3 regions of the Sphingobium sp. WTD-1 genome follow, and region 3 is predicted to be linked to each of the others. Evidence: predicted binding sites of a transcription regulator. Region 3 holds the regulator's gene; each other region holds the start of a gene.
What was found. The regulator LexA, encoded in region 3, represses DNA repair genes until DNA is damaged. The targets are predictions, from matches to a motif close to GTTCCNCNCTTGTTCT.

Region 1 (7,227 bases), 2.5 Mb from region 3:
GGCGACTTCGAAGGCGGTCTGAAGATCGGCTACACCGCGCCGGACGGCAAATATGAGATCGCCGCGTTCGCCCGCAACATCACCGGCGAGAAGAACGTGAAGGGCGTGATCGAAAACTATATGGCGCCGGTGTTCAACGAGCCCCGCATCATCGGCGTGTCCTTGAGCGGCAAGCTGTAATCGAAAGTCCTATTCCTCCCCATGCGCAGCATGGGGAGGGGGCAACGAAAAAGGCGCGTCATCCGATGGGATGGCGCGCCTTTTTCGTCAGCTCGGCTTGATCGGCGCCAGCGTGACATTCTTCCAGTCGGGCTCATGATGCGGCTGGCGTCCCATCGTCCAGTTGGTCTGCAGTCGGACCAGCGGGTTGGGCGCACACCAGATTTCTCCGCTGTCGCTGAGGCCCGTCACCCAGATCAGATTATGCTCCTGCCCATAGTCGATGACGGCGAAGGCATAGCCTTTGCCCTTGCCTTCGATCATGACGGGCAAGGGCGGTTCGAGCTGCGTGAAGGACATGGATGAACTCCGGCTTTGGGTGCCGGAAATAATGCGGCGCGCGAAACGGGGTTCCCGTCTCGCGCGCCGCCTTGATCCGTATCAATAGGATAGTTGCTGACGGGGCGATCTTACGCCCCTTCGAGCAGCTTTTCCTTCTTGATCTTTTCCTGCCACACCAGTGGGGCGAGGCGGTGGACATTCTGGCCTTCGCTATCGACGGCGACGGTGACGGGCATGTCCTCCACCGTGAACTCGTAGATGGCTTCCATGCCCAGATCCTCGAAGCCCACGACCTTGGCTTCCTTGATCGCGCGGGCGACCAGATAGGCTGCGCCGCCGACCGCCATCAGATAGGCGCTCTTGTGCTTGGCGATGCTGTCGGTGGCGGCCGGGCCGCGCTCGGCCTTGCCGACGCAGGCGGCCAGCCCCTGTTCCAGCATCATGTCCATGAACTTGTCCATGCGGGTCGCGGTCGTCGGGCCGGCCGGGCCGACCACTTCGTCGCGCACCGGATCGACCGGGCCGACATAGTAGATCACGCGCCCCTTGAAATCGACCGGCAAGGTCTCGCCCTTCTCCAGCATGTCGGCGATCCGCTTGTGCGCGGCGTCGCGGCCGGTCAGCATCTTGCCGTTCAGCAGCAGGCGGTCGCCATGCTTCCAGCCCTGCACCTGTTCCGGCGTCAGCGTGTCGAGATCGACGCGGATCGCTTCCTTGCTCGGCTTCCAGTCGACCTGCGGCCATTCACTGAGCTTGGGCGCTTCCAGATAGGCCGGGCCGGACCCGTCGAGGGTGAAATGCGCGTGGCGGGTCGCGGCGCAGTTCGGGATCATCGCTACCGGCTTGCCAGCCGCATGGCAGGGATAGTCGTGGATCTTGATGTCCAGTACGGTGGCCAGGCCGCCCAGGCCCTGCGCGCCGATGCCCAGCGCATTGACCTTGTCGAACAGCTCGATGCGCAGTTCCTCGATCTTGTTCTGCGGGCCACGGGCCTTCAGCTCGCCCATGTCGATCGGGTCCATCAGGCTTTCCTTGGCCAGCGCAACCGCCTTTTCCGCGGTGCCGCCGATGCCGATGCCCAGCATGCCCGGCGGGCACCAGCCGGCGCCCATCTGCGGCACCATTTCCAGCACCCAGTCGACGATCGAATCGCTGGGGTTCATCATCTTGAACTTGGTCTTGTTCTCGCTGCCGCCGCCCTTGGCCGCGACGTCGATGATGACCTTGTTGCCCGGCACCATTTCCACGTTCAGCACGCAGGGCGTGTTGTCCTTGGTGTTCTGGCGCGAAAAGGCGGGATCTTTCAGGATCGACGCGCGCAGCCGATTTTCGGGGTTGAGGTACGCCTTGCGCACCCCTTCATCGATCACCTCCTGCATCGACCGGCTATTGTCGTCCAGCCGGCACTCCATGCCCCACTTCACGAACACATTGACGATGCCGGTGTCCTGGCAGATCGGGCGGTGGCCTTCGGCGCACATGCGGCTGTTGGTCAGGATCTGGGCGATGGCGTCCTTCGCCGCCGGATTGGCTTCGGCCTCATAGGCCGTGCCCAAGGCCCGGATATAATCCATCGGATGATAATAGCTGATGAACTGGAGTGCATCGGCGACGCTCTCGATGAGGTCGGCGGTCTTGATGAGCGTCATCTACCCTGATCCCTATTCTTGCGGCCCGCCTCTGCACGGCGGGTCTGGCAAGGCGGGGCTATAGGCCTTTGAGACGATGAGTCCAGTGGTGGAGACGCGACGATCCCGTCGCGCTCCTTCAGCTTTATCAATGAACGATGGACAGGCTTGTCATGGCGTGGGCAGCGGATCGGCGACCGGCAGCAGGTTGAAATTCCATTTGATGCCGGTGCGCACGATCCGTGCGGGGACGCCGGCAGCAACGCAATTGGAAGGAACATCCTTCGTTACCACGGATCGTGCCGCGACGACGCTGTCGGCTCCGATGGTCACGCCCTTCATGATCGAAGCGCCATCGCCCAGCCAGACTCGGTCGCCGAGGCGCACGTCGGCGCCGGGGTTGATGCGCTGATTGCTGGCGATATCGATGACCGAATGCATGTCGCTGACCGTGATCCAGCTATCGCTTGCAATCAGGCATCCTTCGCCCAGGCTGATATTGAAGGATTCATGGCATTGCATGACGCAGGTCCAGGTAAAGCCGCTGCCATCGCCGATCGACACGGTCGAATCTCGAACCGTGTAGATGGTGATCGCATTCAGGCGACAGTCTGATCCAACGCGCACCGTGCAATCGTCGCCGACGGTCATGTGGATCTGGGCTGCATAGCAATTATGCCCAATCTCGACCCGCCCGCCCTTGCCGGTAAAGGTGATCGTGCCATTTTGCGAAGCAAGGAATTCGGGGGGGGCCTGCACATCGTTTCCCGCTGCATTTTGTATTGTTATCGGCATTCCAATCTCCATCGCCCAAGCGGGGTGGGCGCTTATCATGTAACCAGTGGTGGGGCGCAATCCTATCGTCGATTGTCTCATTTGCAATATTTGGGGCGGGTGTGCGGTCCGCGATCCCATCGCCGCATCGCGCTTTTAGCTCCGGTAGGGGACCATGCGCGCCTGCAACGGGGGGCACTCTGAACCGGAAAGGGTGGAGACGGTGTGCTGGAAAAAGCGGGGAGGGGCGCTGGTGTCGGAGGCATCCTGTCGTTGGGCCGCCTCGCTGGGGCATGTCCGCTGGACCCGATTGGGGCAACGCGCGGATTTGCGTGGCAAGGCAAATTTATTTTAAATTTGCGTGGCGCCTCTTGCCTTTTTCAAGGCCCTAGAAAGTCCGCGCGTCGCCATGCCATGACAGGGCGTGTCCGCGACGAAAGGAATCTCGGCGTCGATGAACCGAGTCCCCGAACTGTCATTTACCCTCTTGCGCGATCATGGGGCTGTGGCACTATCTGTGGTATCGGGACCAAGGGGGTCACCCAATAGATTGTGATTGCATTGCCGGACCTGCTTCCGGCGATAAGGGGCTTTTGCCCTTGTGATCCGGTCGATTGACCCCATTTCTGTCCCGGCCCGATTGGGTTCATGCTATGATTTCAGGTGCCTCCTGGACTGGTTGAGCCGAATCGAACGGAATCAGGAATAATCGGGGGCTCGCATGGACTTTCGAGATAGTGAACAAGGTGGAAACGGCGACGTGGCGACGGTGATGGACGAGCGTATCGAGGATCTGGTGGACAAGGTCGAGCCCAAGGCGGGCAAGGACAAGGCGGCCGAGGCTCCGGCGTCTGCGTCGTCCAAGATTCATGAACGTCGCTTTCATGTCGTGACGGATTCGTCGCGCGATGCGCTGCTGACCGAATTCGGCAAGGACACGCTGAACGATCGCTATCTGCTGCCTGGCGAAAGCTATCAGGATCTGTTCGCGCGCGTCGCCGCCGCCTATTCGGACGATGCCGAGCATGCGCAGCGCGTCTATGACTATATTTCCAAGCTCTGGTTCATGCCGGCAACGCCCGTGCTGTCGAACGGCGGCACTGGTCGCGGCCTGCCGATCAGCTGCTATCTGAACAGCGTCGACGACAGCCTGGAAGGCATCGTCAACACCTGGAACGAGAATGTCTGGCTCGCCTCGCGCGGCGGCGGCATCGGCACCTATTGGGGCAGCGTGCGCGGCATCGGTGAGCCGGTCGGCCTCAACGGCAAGACCAGCGGCATCATCCCCTTCGTCCGCGTGATGGATTCGCTGACCTTGGCGATCAGCCAGGGGTCGCTGCGTCGCGGCTCGGCGGCCTGCTATCTCGACGTCTCCCACCCGGAGATCGAGGAGTTCCTGGAAATCCGCAAGACGAGCGGAGACTTCAACCGCAAGGCGCTCAATCTGCACCATGGCGTGCTGCTGACCGACGAGTTCATGGAAGCGGTGCGCGACGGCAGTGATTTCAACCTGCGCAGCCCCAAGGACCAGTCGGTGCGGGGCACCGTCAATGCCCGCGCGCTGTTCCAGAAGCTGGTCGAGGTCCGCCTCGCCACCGGCGAACCCTATATCGTCTTCTCCGACACGGTGAACCGGATGATGCCCAAGCATCACCGCGACCTGGGGCTCAAGGTCTCGACGTCGAACCTCTGCTCGGAAATCACCCTGCCGACGGGTCGCGACCATCTCGGCCAGGATCGCACGGCGGTCTGCTGCCTCTCCTCGATGAACCTGGAAACCTGGGATCAGTGGAAGGATCATCCGACCTTCGCGGAAGACATCATGCGCTTCCTCGACAATGTGCTGCAGGACTATATCGACCGCGCCCCGCCGGAAATGGCCCGCGCCAAATATAGCGCCAGCCGCGAACGCTCGGTGGGCCTGGGCGTCATGGGCTTCCACAGCTTCCTGCAGGCACGCGGCATCCCGTTCGAAGGCGCCATGGCCAAGTCGTGGAACCTGCGCATCTTCAAGCATATCAATGCCAAGGTGAACGAGGCGTCGATGATGCTGGCGCAGGAGCGCGGGCCGTGCCCCGACGCCGCCGACCAGGGCGTGATGGAACGCTTTTCCTGCAAGATGGCGATCGCGCCGACCGCGTCGATCTCGATCATCTGTGGCGGCACCTCGGCCTGTATCGAGCCGATCCCGGCGAACATCTACACCCACAAGACGCTCTCGGGCAGCTTCGCGGTGAAGAACCCCTATCTGGAAAAGCTGCTGGTCGAAAAGGCCAAGGATTCGAGCGCCGTATGGAACTCGATCCTGGAACGCGGCGGTTCGGTCCAGCATCTCGACTTCCTGACCCAGGAAGAAAAGGATGTGTACAAGACCAGCTTCGAGATCGACCAGCGCTGGCTGCTCGAACTGGCCGCCGATCGCACCCCCTATATCGACCAGGCCCAGTCGCTGAACCTGTTCATCCCGGCCGATGTCGAGAAGTGGGATCTGCTGATGCTCCACTTCCGTGCCTGGGAACTGGGCATCAAGTCGCTCTATTATCTGCGCTCCAAGTCGGTGCAGCGCGCCGGCTTCGCCGGTGGCGTGGAAGCGGACAACACGATCGACGCCCCCAAGTTCGAGATCGGCGAGACCACCGACTATGACGAGTGCCTCGCCTGTCAGTAAGGAGTGATGGATATGTCGAACAATTTTCTGGACGATCTAAGCCGCGCTTTTGGCGAGTCTAAGCCGTATGATAATTATCTCACGAAAATAGGTATGTTTGGTAGGCAGCCAGCATCCGCTACTAATTCACTATTTAGTCGTGAGGAGCAGACATCGGCTCGTATTGCGTCCATCGCATCGCGTGGCTTGCAAACGCCGGAAAGTCTGACGCTCGCTGAGATTAAGGCTGTGTGTGCGTCGGCGCTAACACAGGCCCCCAATCGTAATTAACCGTCATGCAGCGAAGGCGGGCATATCGCTTCTAAAAGAGCGATGTCCGCTTTCGCTGGCATGACGTATCAATTCAAGGACTCTCCCCCCGATGCCCCTTCTTCAAGCCTCCAAGGTCTACAAGCCCTTCGAATATCCCTGGGCCTATGAATTTTGGAAGCGCCAGCAACAGCTCCACTGGCTGCCCGAGGAAGTGCCTCTGGGCGAGGATTGCCGTGACTGGGCGCAGAAGCTCAGCGATCATGAGCGCAACCTGCTGACCCAGATTTTCCGCTTCTTCACCCAGGCCGACGTGGAAGTGCAGGATTGCTACCACGAGAAGTACGGCCGCGTGTTCAAGCCGACCGAGATCAAGATGATGCTGACCGCGTTCAGCAACATGGAAACGGTCCATATCGCGGCCTACTCGCATCTGCTCGACACGATCGGCATGCCCGAAAGCGAATATTCGGCCTTCCTCCAGTATAAGGAGATGAAGGACAAGCATGACTATCTCGCCCAGTTCGGCGTCGACACGGACGAGGATATCGCCAAGACGCTGGCGATGTTCGGCGGCTTCACCGAAGGCCTCCAGCTCTTCGCCTCCTTCGCGATGCTGATGAACTTCCCGCGCTTCAACAAGATGAAGGGCATGGGCCAGATTGTCACCTGGTCGGTCCGCGACGAAACCCTGCATTGCGAAGGCATCATCAAGCTGTTCCACAGCTTCGTGAAGGAACGCGACTGCCTGACCGCGTCGGTCAAGGACGATATCATGGACATGTGCCAGAAGACCGTCCGGATCGAGGACGCGTTCGTCGATCTCGTCTTCGAAATGGGGCCGGTCCCTGGCATGACGCCCAAGGACATCAAGAAATATGTCCGCTACATCGCCGACTGGCGCCTGGGCCAGCTGGGGCTGAAGCCGATCTACATGATCGACGAGCATCCGCTGCCCTGGCTGACCCCGCTGCTCAACGGCGTGGAGCATGCCAATTTCTTCGAAACCCGCGCGACCGAATATTCCAAGGGCGCGACCCGCGGCCAGTGGAACGACGTCTGGGACGCATTCGACCGCCGCAAGAAGCTCAAGGGCGCCGAAGCGGCCAATGTCGACGAAAGCGATCCGGACATGTTCAAGGCCGCCGGTATCGCGGCGGAATAAGACCAAAGCGCGTCGCGCTTTGATCAAGCCCGCGCGGCGCTTGAGCGTTTCAAGCTGCTGATGCGTCAGCTTGCAAAGGGATCTGATCCAGGTCGAGGGGAGGGGAGGCGCGGGGAGCGCCTCCCCTTTTTTGTACGCCGCTGGAGCACCCTGCATCGCGTCCATAACGGACCAGTCTCGCGCCAGAATGGCGATGCCCTGGGCTATGGTCCGGTCATGACCAGCCCCGTCGATCCCCCATC
Region 2 (7,227 bases), 110 kb from region 3:
GACGCTGCTGACCTCGCTCCATGGCGTGACCGTCGACGGCGATCCGGTCGCCGCGCCCGCCCCCGCACGCCTGTTCCTGTTCCACAAGCCGACCGGCTTCCTCACCACCGAGCGCGATCCCGCCGGTCGCCCGACCATCTACGACATCCTGCCCGACGACCTGCCGCGGCTGATGCCGATCGGCCGGCTCGACATGAATACCGAGGGGCTGTTGCTGCTCACCACCGACGGCGAGTTCAAGCGCGAGATGGAATTGCCCTCGACCGGCGTGCCGCGCACCTATCGCGCCCGCGCCTTTGGCGAGGTCAGCCAACAGCAGTTGGAGGATCTGTTCGACGGCATCGAGATTGACGGCATCCAATATGGTCCGATCGAGGCCAATCTGGAACGACGCACCGGCCGCAACCAGTGGATCGAAATGACCCTGACCGAGGGCAAGAACCGCGAAGTGCGCCGCGTGCTCGAACATTTCGAGCTCAAGGTCAATCGCCTGATCCGCACCAGCTACGGCCCGTTCGAGCTGGGTGAACTGGCCGGCGGCGCGGTCGAGGAAGTGCGCCAGCATGACCTGGTCGCCTTCCGCAGCAGCCTGAAGAAAGCACAGAAATGAGGATCATCTCGGGTCAATGGCGCGGCCGTCCGCTGGTCGCGCCCAAGGGCGACGCCACCCGTCCCACCGGCGACCGCACCCGCGAAACGCTCTTTTCGATGCTGGCGAGCCGCTTGGGATCGTTCGAGGGGCTGGCCGTGGGCGATTTCTTCGCCGGCTCGGGCGCGCTGGGCTTTGAAGCCCTGTCGCGCGGCGCCGGCTCTTGCCTGTTCGTCGAGCAGGACAAGGCGGCGATCGACGCGATCCGCGCCAATGGCGACAAGCTCGGCCTGCGCCCCGACATCCGCCAGACCAGCGTGCTCTCGCTCGGCCCGACGAAGACGCCGCTCGACCTCATCTTCATGGACCCGCCCTATGACACCGGCGCGGGCCAGGTCGCACTCGACAAGCTGGCGCGCCTGGGCTGGACCAGCCCGGCCACCTGGATCAGCATCGAAACCGACCGGCGCGAGGACGTCGCGGTCAAGGGCTTCACCGTCGACGCCGTGCGCGACGTCGGCAAGGCGCGCCTCACCCTGCTCCGCGCAGAGGACAACGCGCCCGCCGCGTAACGATCAGGCGGAATATCAGGCGGCCTCCGCGTAGGCCGCCTGTTCCTTGCCGATCAGGATATTGGCCAGGAAAGTATAAGCTTCCGCCCAGGCGGCCAGCACTTCATCGGTCGCCACTTCTTCGCCCAGCACCTCGCGGATCGCCGGCAACAGCGCGGCCGCCACCTTGGGATAATGGTCCGGCTGCACGCCCGTATCGACATGGCGCTGCACCATGCGCGCGATCGCGCCGTCCAGCGCCTGCAACTTGTCGACATTCTCCGCAAAGCCCAGGATCGCCGCCGCCAGCCGGCGCGGCTGCTCGCCGCTGGCCTGCGCCGCTTGATCGAACATGTCCTTGATCGACGCGTCCTCGAACAGCCGTGCATACATGCGGGTGGTGATCTCGACGCCATGACGGCGCAGCGCCGGGCCGGTCGCTTTCACGATGGCGATGGTTTCAGGGGACAGATTTTCGCGCATGACAGGCTCCTTATCGGGGACTCGATAAGGTTCATTTAATATGCATCTTTTAAGATGTAAATTGAATATATGTTTATGACGTTCTGCCCGCAGGATAGGAGGGCGCGATGCAATTGACCCGCCACACCGATTATGCGCTGCGCGTGCTGATCCACCTCGCCGCCGTGCCTGGCGGACGGGCGACGATCCCGGAAATTGCCGACGCCTATGGCCTGTCGCGCAATCATCTGATGAAGGTGGTGCATGGCCTGGGCCAGGGTGGCTTCATCCGCACCCAGCGCGGTCGCGGCGGCGGCTTTACCCTCGCCGCCGATCCTGTCGATATCCGCATCGGCGCGGTCGTGCGCCATAGCGAGCCGGACATGGCAATGGCCGATTGCGCGTCCTGCGCGATCCGCCCGGCCTGCGGCCTGTCGGGCATATTGGCCCAAGCGGTCGGTGCTTTCCTGACGGTGCTGGACGGCTATAGCCTGGCCGACGCGGCGCGCGACCGAACGGGTCTCGCAGCGCTCATCGCCGCCCTGCCCAGCCCTGCCGCCGCCGATTCCAATCCGGATCTCAGCCCGGCCTGCGCATCCTCTTCTTCGCCTCGCCCGGATTGACGCAACCGTCCTGCACGCCCTTGCCGCACACCGGATAGACCTTTGCCTCGGTCGGCGGCGGCGTCATGTTGCCGCCCACCGTCACAGGATTGGCCGCCGTGCCCACCGGCGCGGCCGGATCGCGCGGCACGTCCGCAGGCGCCGGCACCATGCCCGTCTCGGCCGGCACCGCGCCAGTAGGCTGGGCGGCATTGGGATCCTGCTTCTGGGCCGGCGGTGACATCGCCTGCGCCCCGGCCTGACCGGGCAGCGCCGCCATCGACAGGGCGGCAAAGCCGGCGATCATGATGATCTTCATCGGGTTGATCCTTCTTCTCCTTGCCCCGAGCAAGGGAGAAACCGGTCGCCCCGCGTCCCTGTTCCGCGTCAGCGACGAACCGTGCCGCCGCTGACGTCGGTCGCACTCAGTCCGACGGGTATCGATCGAACCGGGGCAGGTCATGCGCCGCCGCCATCCAGGGCGCCGCCTCGGTATATTGGACATGCACCGCCGGCGGAAAGACCGTCTGATCGTCCAGCGTTGCACTCTGAATGTCGATCATGCCCGGAAACACCGTCGGGTTGGTGTAGAACAGCCCGGTGCCGCAGGTGCCGCAGAAATGACGGGTCGCATTGTCCGACGACTGATAGGTGATCGGATCGCCCTCTATCGTCACCTTGTCATGCGGGAACAGCGCCCAGCCGACCATCGGCGCGCCCGCGCTCATCCGGCAATCGCTGCAATGGCAGAGCGCGCTGTAAACCGGCTCTCCCTCCGCCGCATAATGGATCGCCCCGCACTGGCACCGCCCCGTCACCATCATCTTGCTCCATTCGCATCTTGCGTGATTCTCTTTTTGTTCTCATAGATTGCGTCCCGCTGCAAGGCCATCCGCCCTTGCCCCCGCAACCGCCCATCCCTAGTTGATCGCCCATGACCGTGCCTGCCCCCTCTCCGAACGACCCGCCCTATCTGAAGGGCCTCAACGAACCGCAGCGTCAGGCTGTGCTGACCACAGAGGGGCCGGTACTGGTGCTGGCCGGCGCGGGCACGGGAAAGACCGCGGCGCTCACCGCCCGCCTCGCCCATCTGGTCGCGACCCAGCGCGCCTGGCCCTCGGAAATCCTGGCCGTGACCTTCACCAACAAGGCGGCACGGGAAATGCGCGAGCGCGTCGGCCGGATGATCGGCCCGGCGGTCGAGGGCATGCCCTGGCTCGGCACCTTCCACGCGATCGCCGCCAAAATGCTGCGCCGCCATGCCGAACTGGTGGGCCTCCAGTCCAATTTCACCATCCTCGACACCGATGACCAGTTGCGCCTGATGAAGCAGCTGATCCAGGCGGAGGGGATTGACGAGAAGCGCTGGCCCGCGCGCCAGCTTGCCGGCCTGATCGACCAGTGGAAGAACAAGGGCCTCGCCCCGGAGGAGGTCGGCGCCGGCGAGGCGGAGGGCTATGCCCATGGCAAGGGGCAGAAGCTCTATGCCGCCTATCAGGCTCGCCTGCGTGAAGTGAATGCCTGTGATTTCGGTGACTTGCTGCTACACTCTCTCACCATCTTGAAGCGTCACCGCGACGTTCTGGAGCAATATCAGCAGCGCTTCAAATATATCATGGTGGACGAATATCAGGACACCAATAGCAGCCAGTATCTCTGGCTCCGCCTGCTCGCCCAGACCCGAAAGAATATCTGCTGCGTCGGCGACGACGACCAGTCCATCTATTCATGGCGTGGGGCAGAAGTCGCCAATATCCTTCGGTTCGAAAAGGATTTTCCTGGCGCAATCATCGTCCGCCTGGAACAGAATTACCGCTCCACCCCGCATATCCTGGGCGCCGCATCCGGGGTGATCGCCGAAAATGGCAATCGCCTGGGCAAGACGCTGTGGACCGACATCGACGTTGGCGAAAAGGTGCGCGTGCTCGGCGTGTGGGACGGGCCGGAGGAAGCCCGCCGCGTCGGCGACGAGATCGAGGCGATCGCCCGCGCCGGCTGCTCGCTGGACGAGGTGGCGATCCTCGTCCGCGCCCAGCACCAGACCCGCGAATTCGAAGACCGTTTCATCCAGATCGGCCTGCCCTATCGCATCGTCGGCGGCTTCCGCTTCTATGAGCGCGCCGAAATCCGCGACGCACTCGCCTATCTCCGCCTCGTCAACCAGCCGGCCGACGACCTGGCCTTCGAGCGGATCGTCAACGTCCCCAAGCGCGGTTTGGGCGACAAGGCGGTCGAGAAGCTGCACCGGCTGGCGCGCGCGGAGGGCATTCCCCTCGCCCTTGCTGCTGCACGCATCCTCGACACCGACGAACTGACGCCGCAGGCGCGCCGTTCGCTCGGCGCCTTCATCGGTGACCTCGCCCGCTGGCGCGATCGCGCCGCGCAACTGCCCCATGCCGAACTGGCGCGCCAGATACTGGACGAGAGCGGCTATACCGCCACGCTCCAGGCCGAACGCACCACCGAAAGCGCCGGCCGGCTCGAAAACCTGAGCGAACTCACCCGCGCGATGGAGGAATATGAGACGCTGGGCGCCTTCCTCGAACATGTCAGCCTGGTCATGGACAATGAAGCGCAGCAGGATGAGCAGAAGCTCACCATCATGACCATCCACGCCGCCAAGGGCCTGGAGTTCGACAATGTCTTCCTCGCCGGCTGGGAGGAAGGCATCTTCCCCTCGCAGCGGGCTCTCGACGAAGGCGGGCTCAACAGCCTGGAGGAGGAACGGCGCCTCGCCTATGTGGCGATCACCCGCGCGCGCAAGCGCTGCACCATCCTTCATGCCGCCAATCGCCGCATCTATGGCCAGTGGACCAGTAGCATCCCCTCCCGCTTCGTCGGCGAATTGCCGCCCGAACATGTGGATGAGGAAAGCAGCATGTCCGGCGGCGCCTCGCTCTGGCGCGCCAATTGGTCGGAACGGGACGATCCCTTCGCCAATGTCGCGCGCGGCTCGTCGCGGGGGCCGGGCTGGCAACGCGCCCAGACCAGCGGTCAGTTCAGCCGCGAGCCGGTGCGAATCGTCGAAGCCCGCACCTCCGCCGTATCGCTCGGCAACAAGGGCCGCGACGATGTGTCTGTCGGCCAGCGCGTCTTCCACCAGAAATTCGGCTATGGCACGATCGCCGCGATCGAGGGCAACAAGCTGGAAATCGACTTCGAAACCGCCGGCCGCAAGCGGGTGATGGACAGCTTCGTCACGCTGGCCTGAACGGCGCCCGCCCTGTCCTCATTCGCAAAAGCAGGAATGACCAAAGAGGGGTGGTTATGCGACGGTCCGGTTTTCGCAATTTTTCGTCGCTTTCGGACGTTCAATAACCGCCCGTTGCCTTTTCCTCGATCAAGTGACCATCGCGATTGTCGTAGCAAGCCAAGTAGGTGCCAGCGGGAAGCTTCGAATATGGACGTAACTCAACGCATGTTCGATCAGACATCCGGATGACCACGGCCAATCTGGAAGCCTTATTGATGGCTTCCGAGCGGAATAGCTTTTGCGCGTCGTGCATAGCGTTGCTCACGAGAGGCTCATCGCCCGGCTGGATGGTAGTAGCGTTCGCCAGTGGATAGAGCCTTGCTATTATCAACCCAGCGGCAAGGAGCAGCGCGATCAACACCAAGGTCACATAACGGCTGTATTTCTGCATCACGGCTTTATGACCACGTGGCTGACCTTCTGCAAATGGTCGCAACCCGTCAAAGCTCGACATCATCGTTGCGAGCGTAGTGAAATTTACCGCCAACCGACGCCGCAGCCAGCCCGAACCCGAAGGCAATCAACGCAATCCCATGGGATGCGCTTGCACGATGCTATGTGAAGAAAATGGTGGAGCCTAGCGGGATCGAACCGCTGACCTCCTGCATGCCATGCAGGCGCTCTCCCAGCTGAGCTAAGGCCCCATCCTGATACGGCGCAAACCGCGTCCCGATGGATCAGACCATGTCCGGCACAAGCCGTCGGTCGTATGTCCTCCCGCGCTTGCGCTCGGGAATTTTTCGGGAAAATGTCACTCGGACATTTTCGTATTCCGAAAATTGGTGGAGCCTAGCGGGATCGAACCGCTGACCTCCTGCATGCCATGCAGGCGCTCTCCCAGCTGAGCTAAGGCCCCGTACCATCTTGAGGCGCCGTTGGGTCCGGCGCCTCGGAGGTCGCTGCCTCTAGGATCAGGTGATCCTGTTGGCAAGCAGAATTTTCACTTAATTGTCGTCGTCGCCGTCATCATTGCCGGCATCGACGCCCAGATCGTCGTCGCCGCCCAGATCGACGTCATTGTCCGGCGAATCGCCGTCGTCATCGACGTCCAGATCGATGTCCAGATCATCGTCCGCCGTCTCCAGCTCGCCATCAGCGGTCTCGACAACCTTCTTGGGCGCGGCCTCTTCATAGGGCAGCGGCTGCTTCGACTTCAGCACCGGTTCGGGCTCCCAGGCGGCGCCGCAGTTGATGCAGGTCACCGGGTCATCCTTGCCCAGGTCGTAGAAGCGAGTCGCGCATTTCGGGCAGGTCCGCTTCGTGCCCCATTCAGCCTTCACCATGTCCGGCCTGTTCCTTCTTCGATGCTCAAACAGAAATCACGCGGCACGACGGAAGTCGGCCACGAAACGTCGGGCGCCTTGCCATAGCGAAACCGCGCTGTCAAAAGCCGGGCGCATTTTTTCGGTTCCAAGATGATGGATACCCCGTGACCAGCCATAATGACCAACCCAGCCCGATGACCTTCACCGCCGCCCCTGCCCTGTCCGGCAGCGTCGCGGTTCCGGGCGACAAGAGCATTTCTCACCGTTCGCTGATGCTGTCCGCCCTGGCCGTGGGCGAAAGCCGGGTCGAAGGCCTGCTGGAGGGCGAGGATGTGCTGGCCACCGCGGCCGCGATGCGCGCCATGGGCGCCGACATCCGCCGTAACGATGACGGCATCTGGCATATTCATGGCGTCGGCGTCGGCGGCCTGCTCCAGCCGCAGGAAGCGCTCGACATGGGCAATAGCGGCACCTCGACCCGCCTGCTGATGGGCCTGGTCGCCAG
Region 3 (7,227 bases):
GCATGTCGCGGTGCGGACGCCGGCGGGGACGATGGCGCTGCTGCGCGAGGGGGCGGGCGACTATGTCCGCGACGTGCTGAGCGAGAGCGCGGGCTATGACGGGACGCTGGAGGCGATCGCTAAGATGCCTCAGGCGCGCTGTTCGACTGATCTATGTGCGGTGACGTTGCCACGGGGCGGCCGCGACTGGCGCTTGCTGGTGACGCGCAATGCGATGCTGGTCGATAGGCCGATAATGGAGCGGGACTGCGCGGCGGCCGATATCGTCATCAGCGACCGGGGCCTGCCCCGGTGGTGCCGGCCGCGCTGGATGAAGATCGACCGCCGGCTGCTATCGCGCACCGGGGGCCTGTCGATTGGCCTTGAAGGCGGCAAAGTTCACACCGTCCATCGGCCCGGCGACGCGCATCCCTGGATCGTGCGACCGGCGGCGCGGCGGCGGGTGTCAGGGCAGTTTGGCGGAGGTTGATATCTGGCCGCTGGTGAGGTGACCGATCAGGCCGGTCACCGCGCCGGTGGGCGACCGGGTGAAGACCAGCAGGTCCGCGCCGCCGGGGATGGCGAAGGCGCCCGGACCGACATGGATCAGGGCAGTCGGCGCATCCTGTGACGTCGATTGGCCGTAGAGCGTGCCGTCGCGCGCGGTGATGAAGTCCGTCAGGCCGGCGGCCGAGCGATATTGGCCGACATAAGCGTCGAGAGGGTCGGTATCGGCGGGCACGGGGGTGGGCGGGTAGAGGATCGAACTGTCCTGCCGGTGCAGATAGAGCCAGCGGCCGCCCTGACGCACGAAGATATCGCTTTCGTGCCAGCCGCCGACGGCATCGGCCATGTCCTCGCGGATTTCGGCATCGACCAGAGCGATGTCGTCGAGGATGCGGGCGTGGATCGACTGGATGGCATAGGTGCGCGCCGGGTTGGAGATGGTCGGCAGATAGGCGGGCAGGTCGGCGCGGGTGCGGCGCTCGCCCAGATCGGAAACGACGACATAATCCTTGTCGAGCATCGCCATATATTTGGGGATGTCGCCGCTCTTGAGCGCGGCCAGGCGCGTTTCGATCAGGCTGCGGAAAGGGGCAAGGGTCTGTTCGTTATCCTGCGCGAACGCAGGAGAGGCACATAGCAGGATGATGGCCGGACAGATGGAGCGCAAATAGGACATGGGCCAGACCCCCTGTAACGCGGCGCCATGCTATCATGGTTGCAGCGGGCTGCCCATGCGGGATTGCAAGTCGGAAGCGGCGGAACGCTGGTCCGCCGCTCACCGGGTCAGTTGTAGCGGCGCAGCAGCCCGGCGAGCTTGCCCTGGATGCGGACCTGGCGCGAATCGTAGATCTGCGGTTCATAGGCGGCATTGGCGGGATCGAGCCGAACCCGGCTGCCTTCGCGGCGGAAATATTTGAGCGTGGCTTCAGCGTCGTCGATCAGGGCGACGACGATCTGGCCCTCGCGCGCGACATCGGTGCGCTGGATCAGCGCGAAGTCGCCGTCGAGAATGCCGGCCTCCATCATCGAATCCCCCGACACTTCGAGCGCATAATGATCGCCCGAGCCGAGCAAGGCGGCGGGGACGGAGAGCATGGTGTGGCTTTCCATCGCCTCGATCGGCACGCCGGCGGCGATGCGGCCGTGCAGCGGGATTTCGATCACGTCATTGGCGGCGGTCGGCAGCAGCACGGCGGGCGCCGATATCTTGGGCGTCGGAATGGCCGGAGCCGGCGCGCGATGCATCGCGTCGGGCAGCTTGAGCACTTCGAGCGCGCGGGCGCGGTTGGGCAGGCGGCGGATGAAGCCTCGCTCCTCCAGCGCATTGATCAGCCGGTGGATGCCGGACTTGGAGCGCAGGTCGAGCGCGTCCTTCATCTCCTCGAACGAAGGGGACACGCCGCCTTCTTCCAGCCGGGTCTGAATGAAGCTCAGCAATTCCTGCTGCTTGGGCGTCAACATCGGCGGTCCTCCATGGAACGAATGAAGAACGCATAGGAAACGGAAAGGGGCAAGTCAAGCGCGTTAAGCCATGCGCCGCTTTTGCCGGCCCGGTCGTCAGGCAGTCAGATAGTCAGGCGGTCAGGGGGATGATGTCCACCATGTCGCCGGCAATGGCGGGGGCTGAGCCGGCCGGGCGGCGGATCAGGCAGTCGGCCAGCGCCATGGCGGCGGTGGCGGCGCTGTCCTGCGCGGTGACCGAGACGATGCCGTCAGCCCCGCGATACGCCCGCAGATAATCGTCGCGTTCGGCCGTCGCACCGAGCGGCGCGGCAAGGCGGGCCTGCACGACCGGCGGCAATGGCGCGCGCGATCCGGCGAGATGGCGGACCAGCGGACAGAGGAACAGCGTGCCGGTGACGAAGGCGGAGACCGGGTTGCCCGGCAGGCCGAGAAAGATTGCATTGCCGAGGCGTCCCGCCATCAGCGGTTTGCCCGGCCGCATCGCGATCTTGTAGAAATCGAGCGTGCCGCCGGCGGCCGCGAAGGCGGGGCGGACATAGTCATGGTCGCCGACCGAGGCACCGCCGGTCGAGACGATGATGTCAGCCTGCGCCGCCTGTTTCAGCGCCTGCGTCATGGCGCCAAGATCGTCGGGCACGATGCCAAGGTCGATCACGTCGCAGGGCAGGGCGGCGAGCAGGGCGGCGAGCATCGGCGCGTTGGAGGAGGGGAGATAGCCCGGCGGCGTCGGCGCGCCTGGGGGAACAAGTTCATTACCGGTCGAGAGTAGGGCGATGCGGGGCCGGGCGCCGACGGGCAGGCTGCCATGGCCGCCCAGCACCGCAAGTGCGATTCGGCCCGGCGTGAGGCGGCTGCCGGCACTGACCAGCGGCGTGCCCGCGCGGAAATCGGAGCCGAGCGGGCGGACATGCTTGCCGGGCGTCAGGGCACCGTCATGGGCGGATAGCTTGTCGCCATCGCGGGTGGCATTTTCCTGGATCAATATGGCGTCGGCGCCGGCCGGCAAGGGCGCGCCGGTGAAGATACGGCAAGCCTGGCCCGGTTGCAGGGCCGGGATATCGGCATCGCCGGCGCTGCTGGTGGCGACCAACTGCCACGGCCCGGCGCCTTCGGATGCGCGCACGGCATAGCCGTCCATCGCGGAAAGATCGGCCCAGGGCTGGTCGCGGAGTGCGCTGATGTCGGTGGCGAGCCAGCGGCCGGCACAAGCGGCGACGGACACAAGTTCGGCCGGCAACGGATCGGCAAGGGCAAGGAGCCGCGCCTGCGCGTCCGCGACCGGCATCAGGCTCATCGGCTGGCATGCTCCGGTGCGGTCCAGTCGCCCGACTTGCCGCCGCGCTTGGCGAGCAGGCGAACCTCGCCGATTATCATGCCCTTATCGAGCGCCTTGGCCATGTCATAGATGGTCAGGAGCGCGGCGGTCGCGGCGGTCAGCGCCTCCATCTCCACCCCGGTCTGGCCGGCGGTGCGCGCGGTCGCGGTGACGGTGACGCCGTCGTCGTGCAGGGCAAAGTCGATGGTGACGGCGCTCAGCGGGATCGGATGGCAGAGCGGGATCAGTTCGGCGGTGCGCTTGGCCGCCATGATACCGGCGACACGGGCAACGGCCAGCACATCGCCCTTCTTGACGAGGCCGGCGGCGATCGCCTGCGCGGCATCGGCCGCCATGGTGACGCGCCCGGCGGCCACCGCTTCGCGCGTTGTCACGGCCTTGGCCGAGACATCGACCATGCGGGCGGCGCCGTCTTCGTCCAGATGGGTGAGGCCGGTCATGCGCCTGTCAGCAGGGTACGGGTCGCGGCCTCGACATCGGCCTGGCGCATCAGGGTTTCGCCGACCAGGAAGCAGCGCACGCCATGATCGGCCATGGCGGTAAGGTCGGCATGGGAACCAAGGCCGCTTTCGGCGACGAAGGTGCAGCCGTCGGGCGCCTTGCCGACCAGTTCATAGGTGCGGGCGAAATCGACGCTGAAATCGCGCAGGTCGCGGTTGTTGACGCCGATCAGGCGCGAGCGGAGCTTGAGCGCGCGCTCCAGTTCGGCCTCGTCATGCACCTCGATCAGGGCATCCATACCAAGGCCGAGCGCGGCATCCTCGATCTCCTGCATCTGGCTGTCGTCCAGTGCTGCGACGATGATCAGGATCGCGTCGGCGCCGAGCGCGCGGCTTTCGAGGATCTGCCAGGGATCGACGATGAAATCCTTGCGCAGCACCGGCAGGGCGCAGGCTGAACGGGCGGCCATCAGATAATCGTCATGGCCCTGGAAATAGGGCTCGTCGGTCAGCACCGAAAGGCAGGCGGCGCCGCCGGCGGCATAGGCCACCGCATGGGCCGGCGGATCGAAATCGGCGCGGATCAGCCCCTTGGACGGGCTGGCCTTCTTCACCTCGGCGATCAGGCCGAAGCCCGAGCGGGCGGCATCGTCCAGCGCCCTGCGAAAGCCGCGCGGCGGGGTCTGCTCGCTGGCGCGGGCGTGGAGCGATGCGATCGTGGTCGCGGCCTTGCGGCGGGCGACATCCTCGCGCTTGAAATCGCAGATTTCGATGAGCTTGTTAGTCATTGATAGGCAATCCAGCAATTGAGGAGCGCGTTGGCAAGGCCGTTGTCGATCGCTTCGGCGGCCTGTTCGACGCCCTCCTGGAAATCATGGGCAGCGTCAGCCACCACCAGAGCGGCGGCGGCGTTGAGCAGCACGGCGTCGCGGTAGGCGCCGGCCTCGCCCTGGAGCAGGGCGCGCAGCGCCGCAGCATTATGGGCCGGGTCGCCGCCGCGAATGGCGGTGACGGGATGGGTCGAGAGGCCGAGGTCCGCAGCGGTCAGGCGGCGCATCGCGACCACGCCGTCGGCCGTCACCTCGGCAATGTCGTTGCCGCCGGCGAGCGAGAGTTCGTCGAGCCCCTCGTCGCCCGACACGATCATCGCATGGGTGGCGCCCAGCTGACCCAGCGCATCGGCATAGATGGGGACGTAAGCGGGGCGGGCGATGCCGACCAGTTGGCGGCGGACATTGGCGGGATTGGCGAGCGGCCCCATCAGGTTGAAGATTGTGCGTTCGCCGATCGACCGGCGGATCGGGCCGAGGCGCTTGAGCGCTGGATGATAATTTTGCGCGAACAGGAAGCAGATGCCCAGATCCTTGAGCGTCGCTTCCGCCGTGGCGGCCGCGCGATCGAGATCAAGGCCCAGCGCTTCGAGCGTGTCGGCGGCCCCCGCCTTGGACGAGGCAGCGCGATTGCCATGCTTGGCGACCGGCACGCCGGCGGCCGCGACCACCAGGCTGACGGCGGTCGAGACGTTGAGCGTATGATGGCCGTCGCCGCCGGTGCCGCAGACGTCGATCGTGCCGTTGGGGGCGTCGACCGGGATCATCCGGGCGCGCATCGCACGGGCGGCGGCGGCGATCTCCGTCGCGGTCTCGCCGCGCCGCGCCATGGTGACGAGGAAGCCGGCAATCGCCTCGTCCGACAGGTCGGCGTCGAACAGCAGGTCGAAGGCGCGGGCGGCTTCGTCGGCGGCCAGGGGCGCGCTGGGATCGGGCAACAGGGTCATGGGCCAAGCCTTTAGTCCCGGCCACGCGCGAAAGTCGAGGGCGACATGCTATTTGCCCGCCAATTGGAATTTTGTTGCGTGGTCCGGCAATTGGCTTGACGGGTGGGGCTTGACGTGGGCGCCAAAGGGGCGTTGTCGGGAAAGCCATGCGTCGTTCCTGGTCGACCCTGTTCTGGAGCCTTGCCATCCGCCAACGCCGCCGGTTGCGCGAGAGCGAGGCGGCCTTCATCCTGCTCGCCATACTGGCGGGCGTGGCGGCGGGGCTGATCACCAACCTGTTGCAGCTGATGGCGCACGGCATTCAGGAACTGCTCTATGGCGTCAGCATCAACCGGCTGAGCGCGCTGGGCGAAATCCGCCATCCTTGGCGATTGCTCGGCCTGCCGCTGGGCGGGCTGGCGCTGGTGCTGCTGGCGCGGCTCCTGCGCCGCCGACAACGGCCGCTGATCGACGTGGTGGAGGCCAATGCGCTGCATGGCGGGCGCATCCCGATGGCCGACAATCTGGTGATTGCCGGGCAGACGGTGCTGTCGAACGGGGCTGGCGCCTCGGTCGGACTGGAGGCGGCCTATGCGCAGATGGGCGGCGGCGTCGCATCGCTGCTGGGGCAATGGCTGAAGCTGCGGCGCAACGATCTGCGCACCTTGGTCGGGGCGGGCGCGGGGGCAGGCGTGGGGGCGGCCTTCGGCGCACCGCTGGCCGGCGCCTTCTATGCGTTCGAGATCGTGATCGGCCATTATACGCCGGCCGCGATCGCGCCGGTGGTGGCGGCTGCCCTGAGCGCCGCCTTCGTGACGCGCGCGCTGGGCGTCGAGCCCTGGCTGATCGCGACCACGGCGGACCGGATATTGGGGACGGCGGACTATCTTCTCTACGCGCTGCTGGGCCTGCTCTGCGCGGGGCTGGGCATCCTCATCATGCGGATGGTGACCTTTGCCGAGATGCGGGTGCAGGGCTGGACCTGGCCGGGGCGGTGGCGGCCGGTGATCGGCGGCCTGCTGCTGATGCCGCTCGCCTGGCTGACGCCGCAGACCTTGTCGGCCGGGCATGGCGCGCTGCACCTCAACCTCATCCTGCTGCCCGACTGGACGGTGCTGTTGATGATCCTGTGCCTCAAGATCGCGGCGTCGGTGATTTCGCTGAGCTTCGGCTTTCGCGGCGGGCTCTTCTTTGCGTCCTTGTTCCTGGGATCGCTGGCGGGGCAGATTTTCGCGCAGCTGGTCGACCTTGTCGGGATCGGCTGGTCGCTCGACCCCAATGATGCGGCGTTGGTGGGGATGGCAGCACTCAGCGTCGCGATCGTCGGCGGGCCGATGACGCTGGGGCTGCTGATGCTGGAGACGACCCATGATTTCCAGCTGATGGGCGTGGTGCTGACCGCGTCGCTGCTGTCGAGCGCGGTGACGCGGGAAATGTTCGGTTACTCCTTCTCCACCTGGCGGCTACATCTGCGCGGATCGACCATCCGCAGCCCGCGCGACATTGGCTGGGTGATGAACCTGACCGCCGGGCGGATGATGCGGCGCGACTGGGTGTCGGTGCCCGATACGATGAGCGTCGGCCAGTTCCGCGCGCTGGTGCCGCTGGGGTCGGCGAGCAAGGCGATCATGATTGACGGCGCGGGCGGCTATCTCGGCATCGTGCCGACGGCTGCGGCCTATCGCCCCGAACTGGCGGAGGATGCGCCGATCGCGCCGCTGGCAACGATGGCCGATATCTCATTG

Region 1: a site for LexA is predicted at 3,430-3,445, ahead of N6H05_RS00755 (ribonucleoside-diphosphate reductase subunit alpha). Genes of this name have one in related genera too.
Region 2: a site for LexA is predicted at 3,053-3,068, ahead of N6H05_RS13075 (ATP-dependent helicase). Genes of this name have one in related genera too.

Annotation. Positions count from the first base shown of each region.
Region 1 is NZ_CP119127.1:145,842-153,068, reverse strand. Features, by position in the region: gene N6H05_RS00775 (TonB-dependent receptor) at 1-180, shown strand, start outside; gene N6H05_RS00770 (hypothetical protein) at 268-519, opposite strand; gene N6H05_RS00765 (fumarate hydratase) at 630-2,150, opposite strand; gene N6H05_RS00760 (acyltransferase) at 2,301-2,888, opposite strand; gene N6H05_RS00755 (ribonucleoside-diphosphate reductase subunit alpha) at 3,625-5,571, shown strand; gene N6H05_RS00750 (ribonucleotide-diphosphate reductase subunit beta) at 5,933-6,985, shown strand; gene N6H05_RS00745 (hypothetical protein) at 7,202-7,227, shown strand, end outside.
Region 2 is NZ_CP119127.1:2,621,522-2,628,748, reverse strand. Features, by position in the region: gene N6H05_RS13105 (pseudouridine synthase) at 1-610, shown strand, start outside; gene rsmD (16S rRNA (guanine(966)-N(2))-methyltransferase RsmD) at 607-1,161, shown strand; gene N6H05_RS13095 (globin domain-containing protein) at 1,177-1,623, opposite strand; gene N6H05_RS13090 (Rrf2 family transcriptional regulator) at 1,731-2,225, shown strand; gene N6H05_RS13085 (hypothetical protein) at 2,182-2,523, opposite strand; gene N6H05_RS13080 (GFA family protein) at 2,630-3,025, opposite strand; gene N6H05_RS13075 (ATP-dependent helicase) at 3,139-5,415, shown strand; gene N6H05_RS13070 (hypothetical protein) at 5,516-5,914, opposite strand; tRNA gene N6H05_RS13065 (tRNA-Ala) at 6,026-6,101, opposite strand; tRNA gene N6H05_RS13060 (tRNA-Ala) at 6,238-6,313, opposite strand; gene N6H05_RS13055 (TIGR02300 family protein) at 6,402-6,740, opposite strand; gene aroA (3-phosphoshikimate 1-carboxyvinyltransferase) at 6,917-7,227, shown strand, end outside.
Region 3 is NZ_CP119127.1:2,735,012-2,742,238, forward strand. Features, by position in the region: gene N6H05_RS13620 (ComEC/Rec2 family competence protein) at 1-469, shown strand, start outside; gene N6H05_RS13625 (nuclear transport factor 2 family protein) at 446-1,162, opposite strand; gene lexA (transcriptional repressor LexA) at 1,270-1,947, opposite strand; gene N6H05_RS13635 (molybdopterin molybdotransferase MoeA) at 2,060-3,244, opposite strand; gene moaC (cyclic pyranopterin monophosphate synthase MoaC) at 3,241-3,726, opposite strand; gene trpC (indole-3-glycerol phosphate synthase TrpC) at 3,723-4,514, opposite strand; gene trpD (anthranilate phosphoribosyltransferase) at 4,511-5,503, opposite strand; gene N6H05_RS13655 (chloride channel protein) at 5,650-7,227, shown strand, end outside.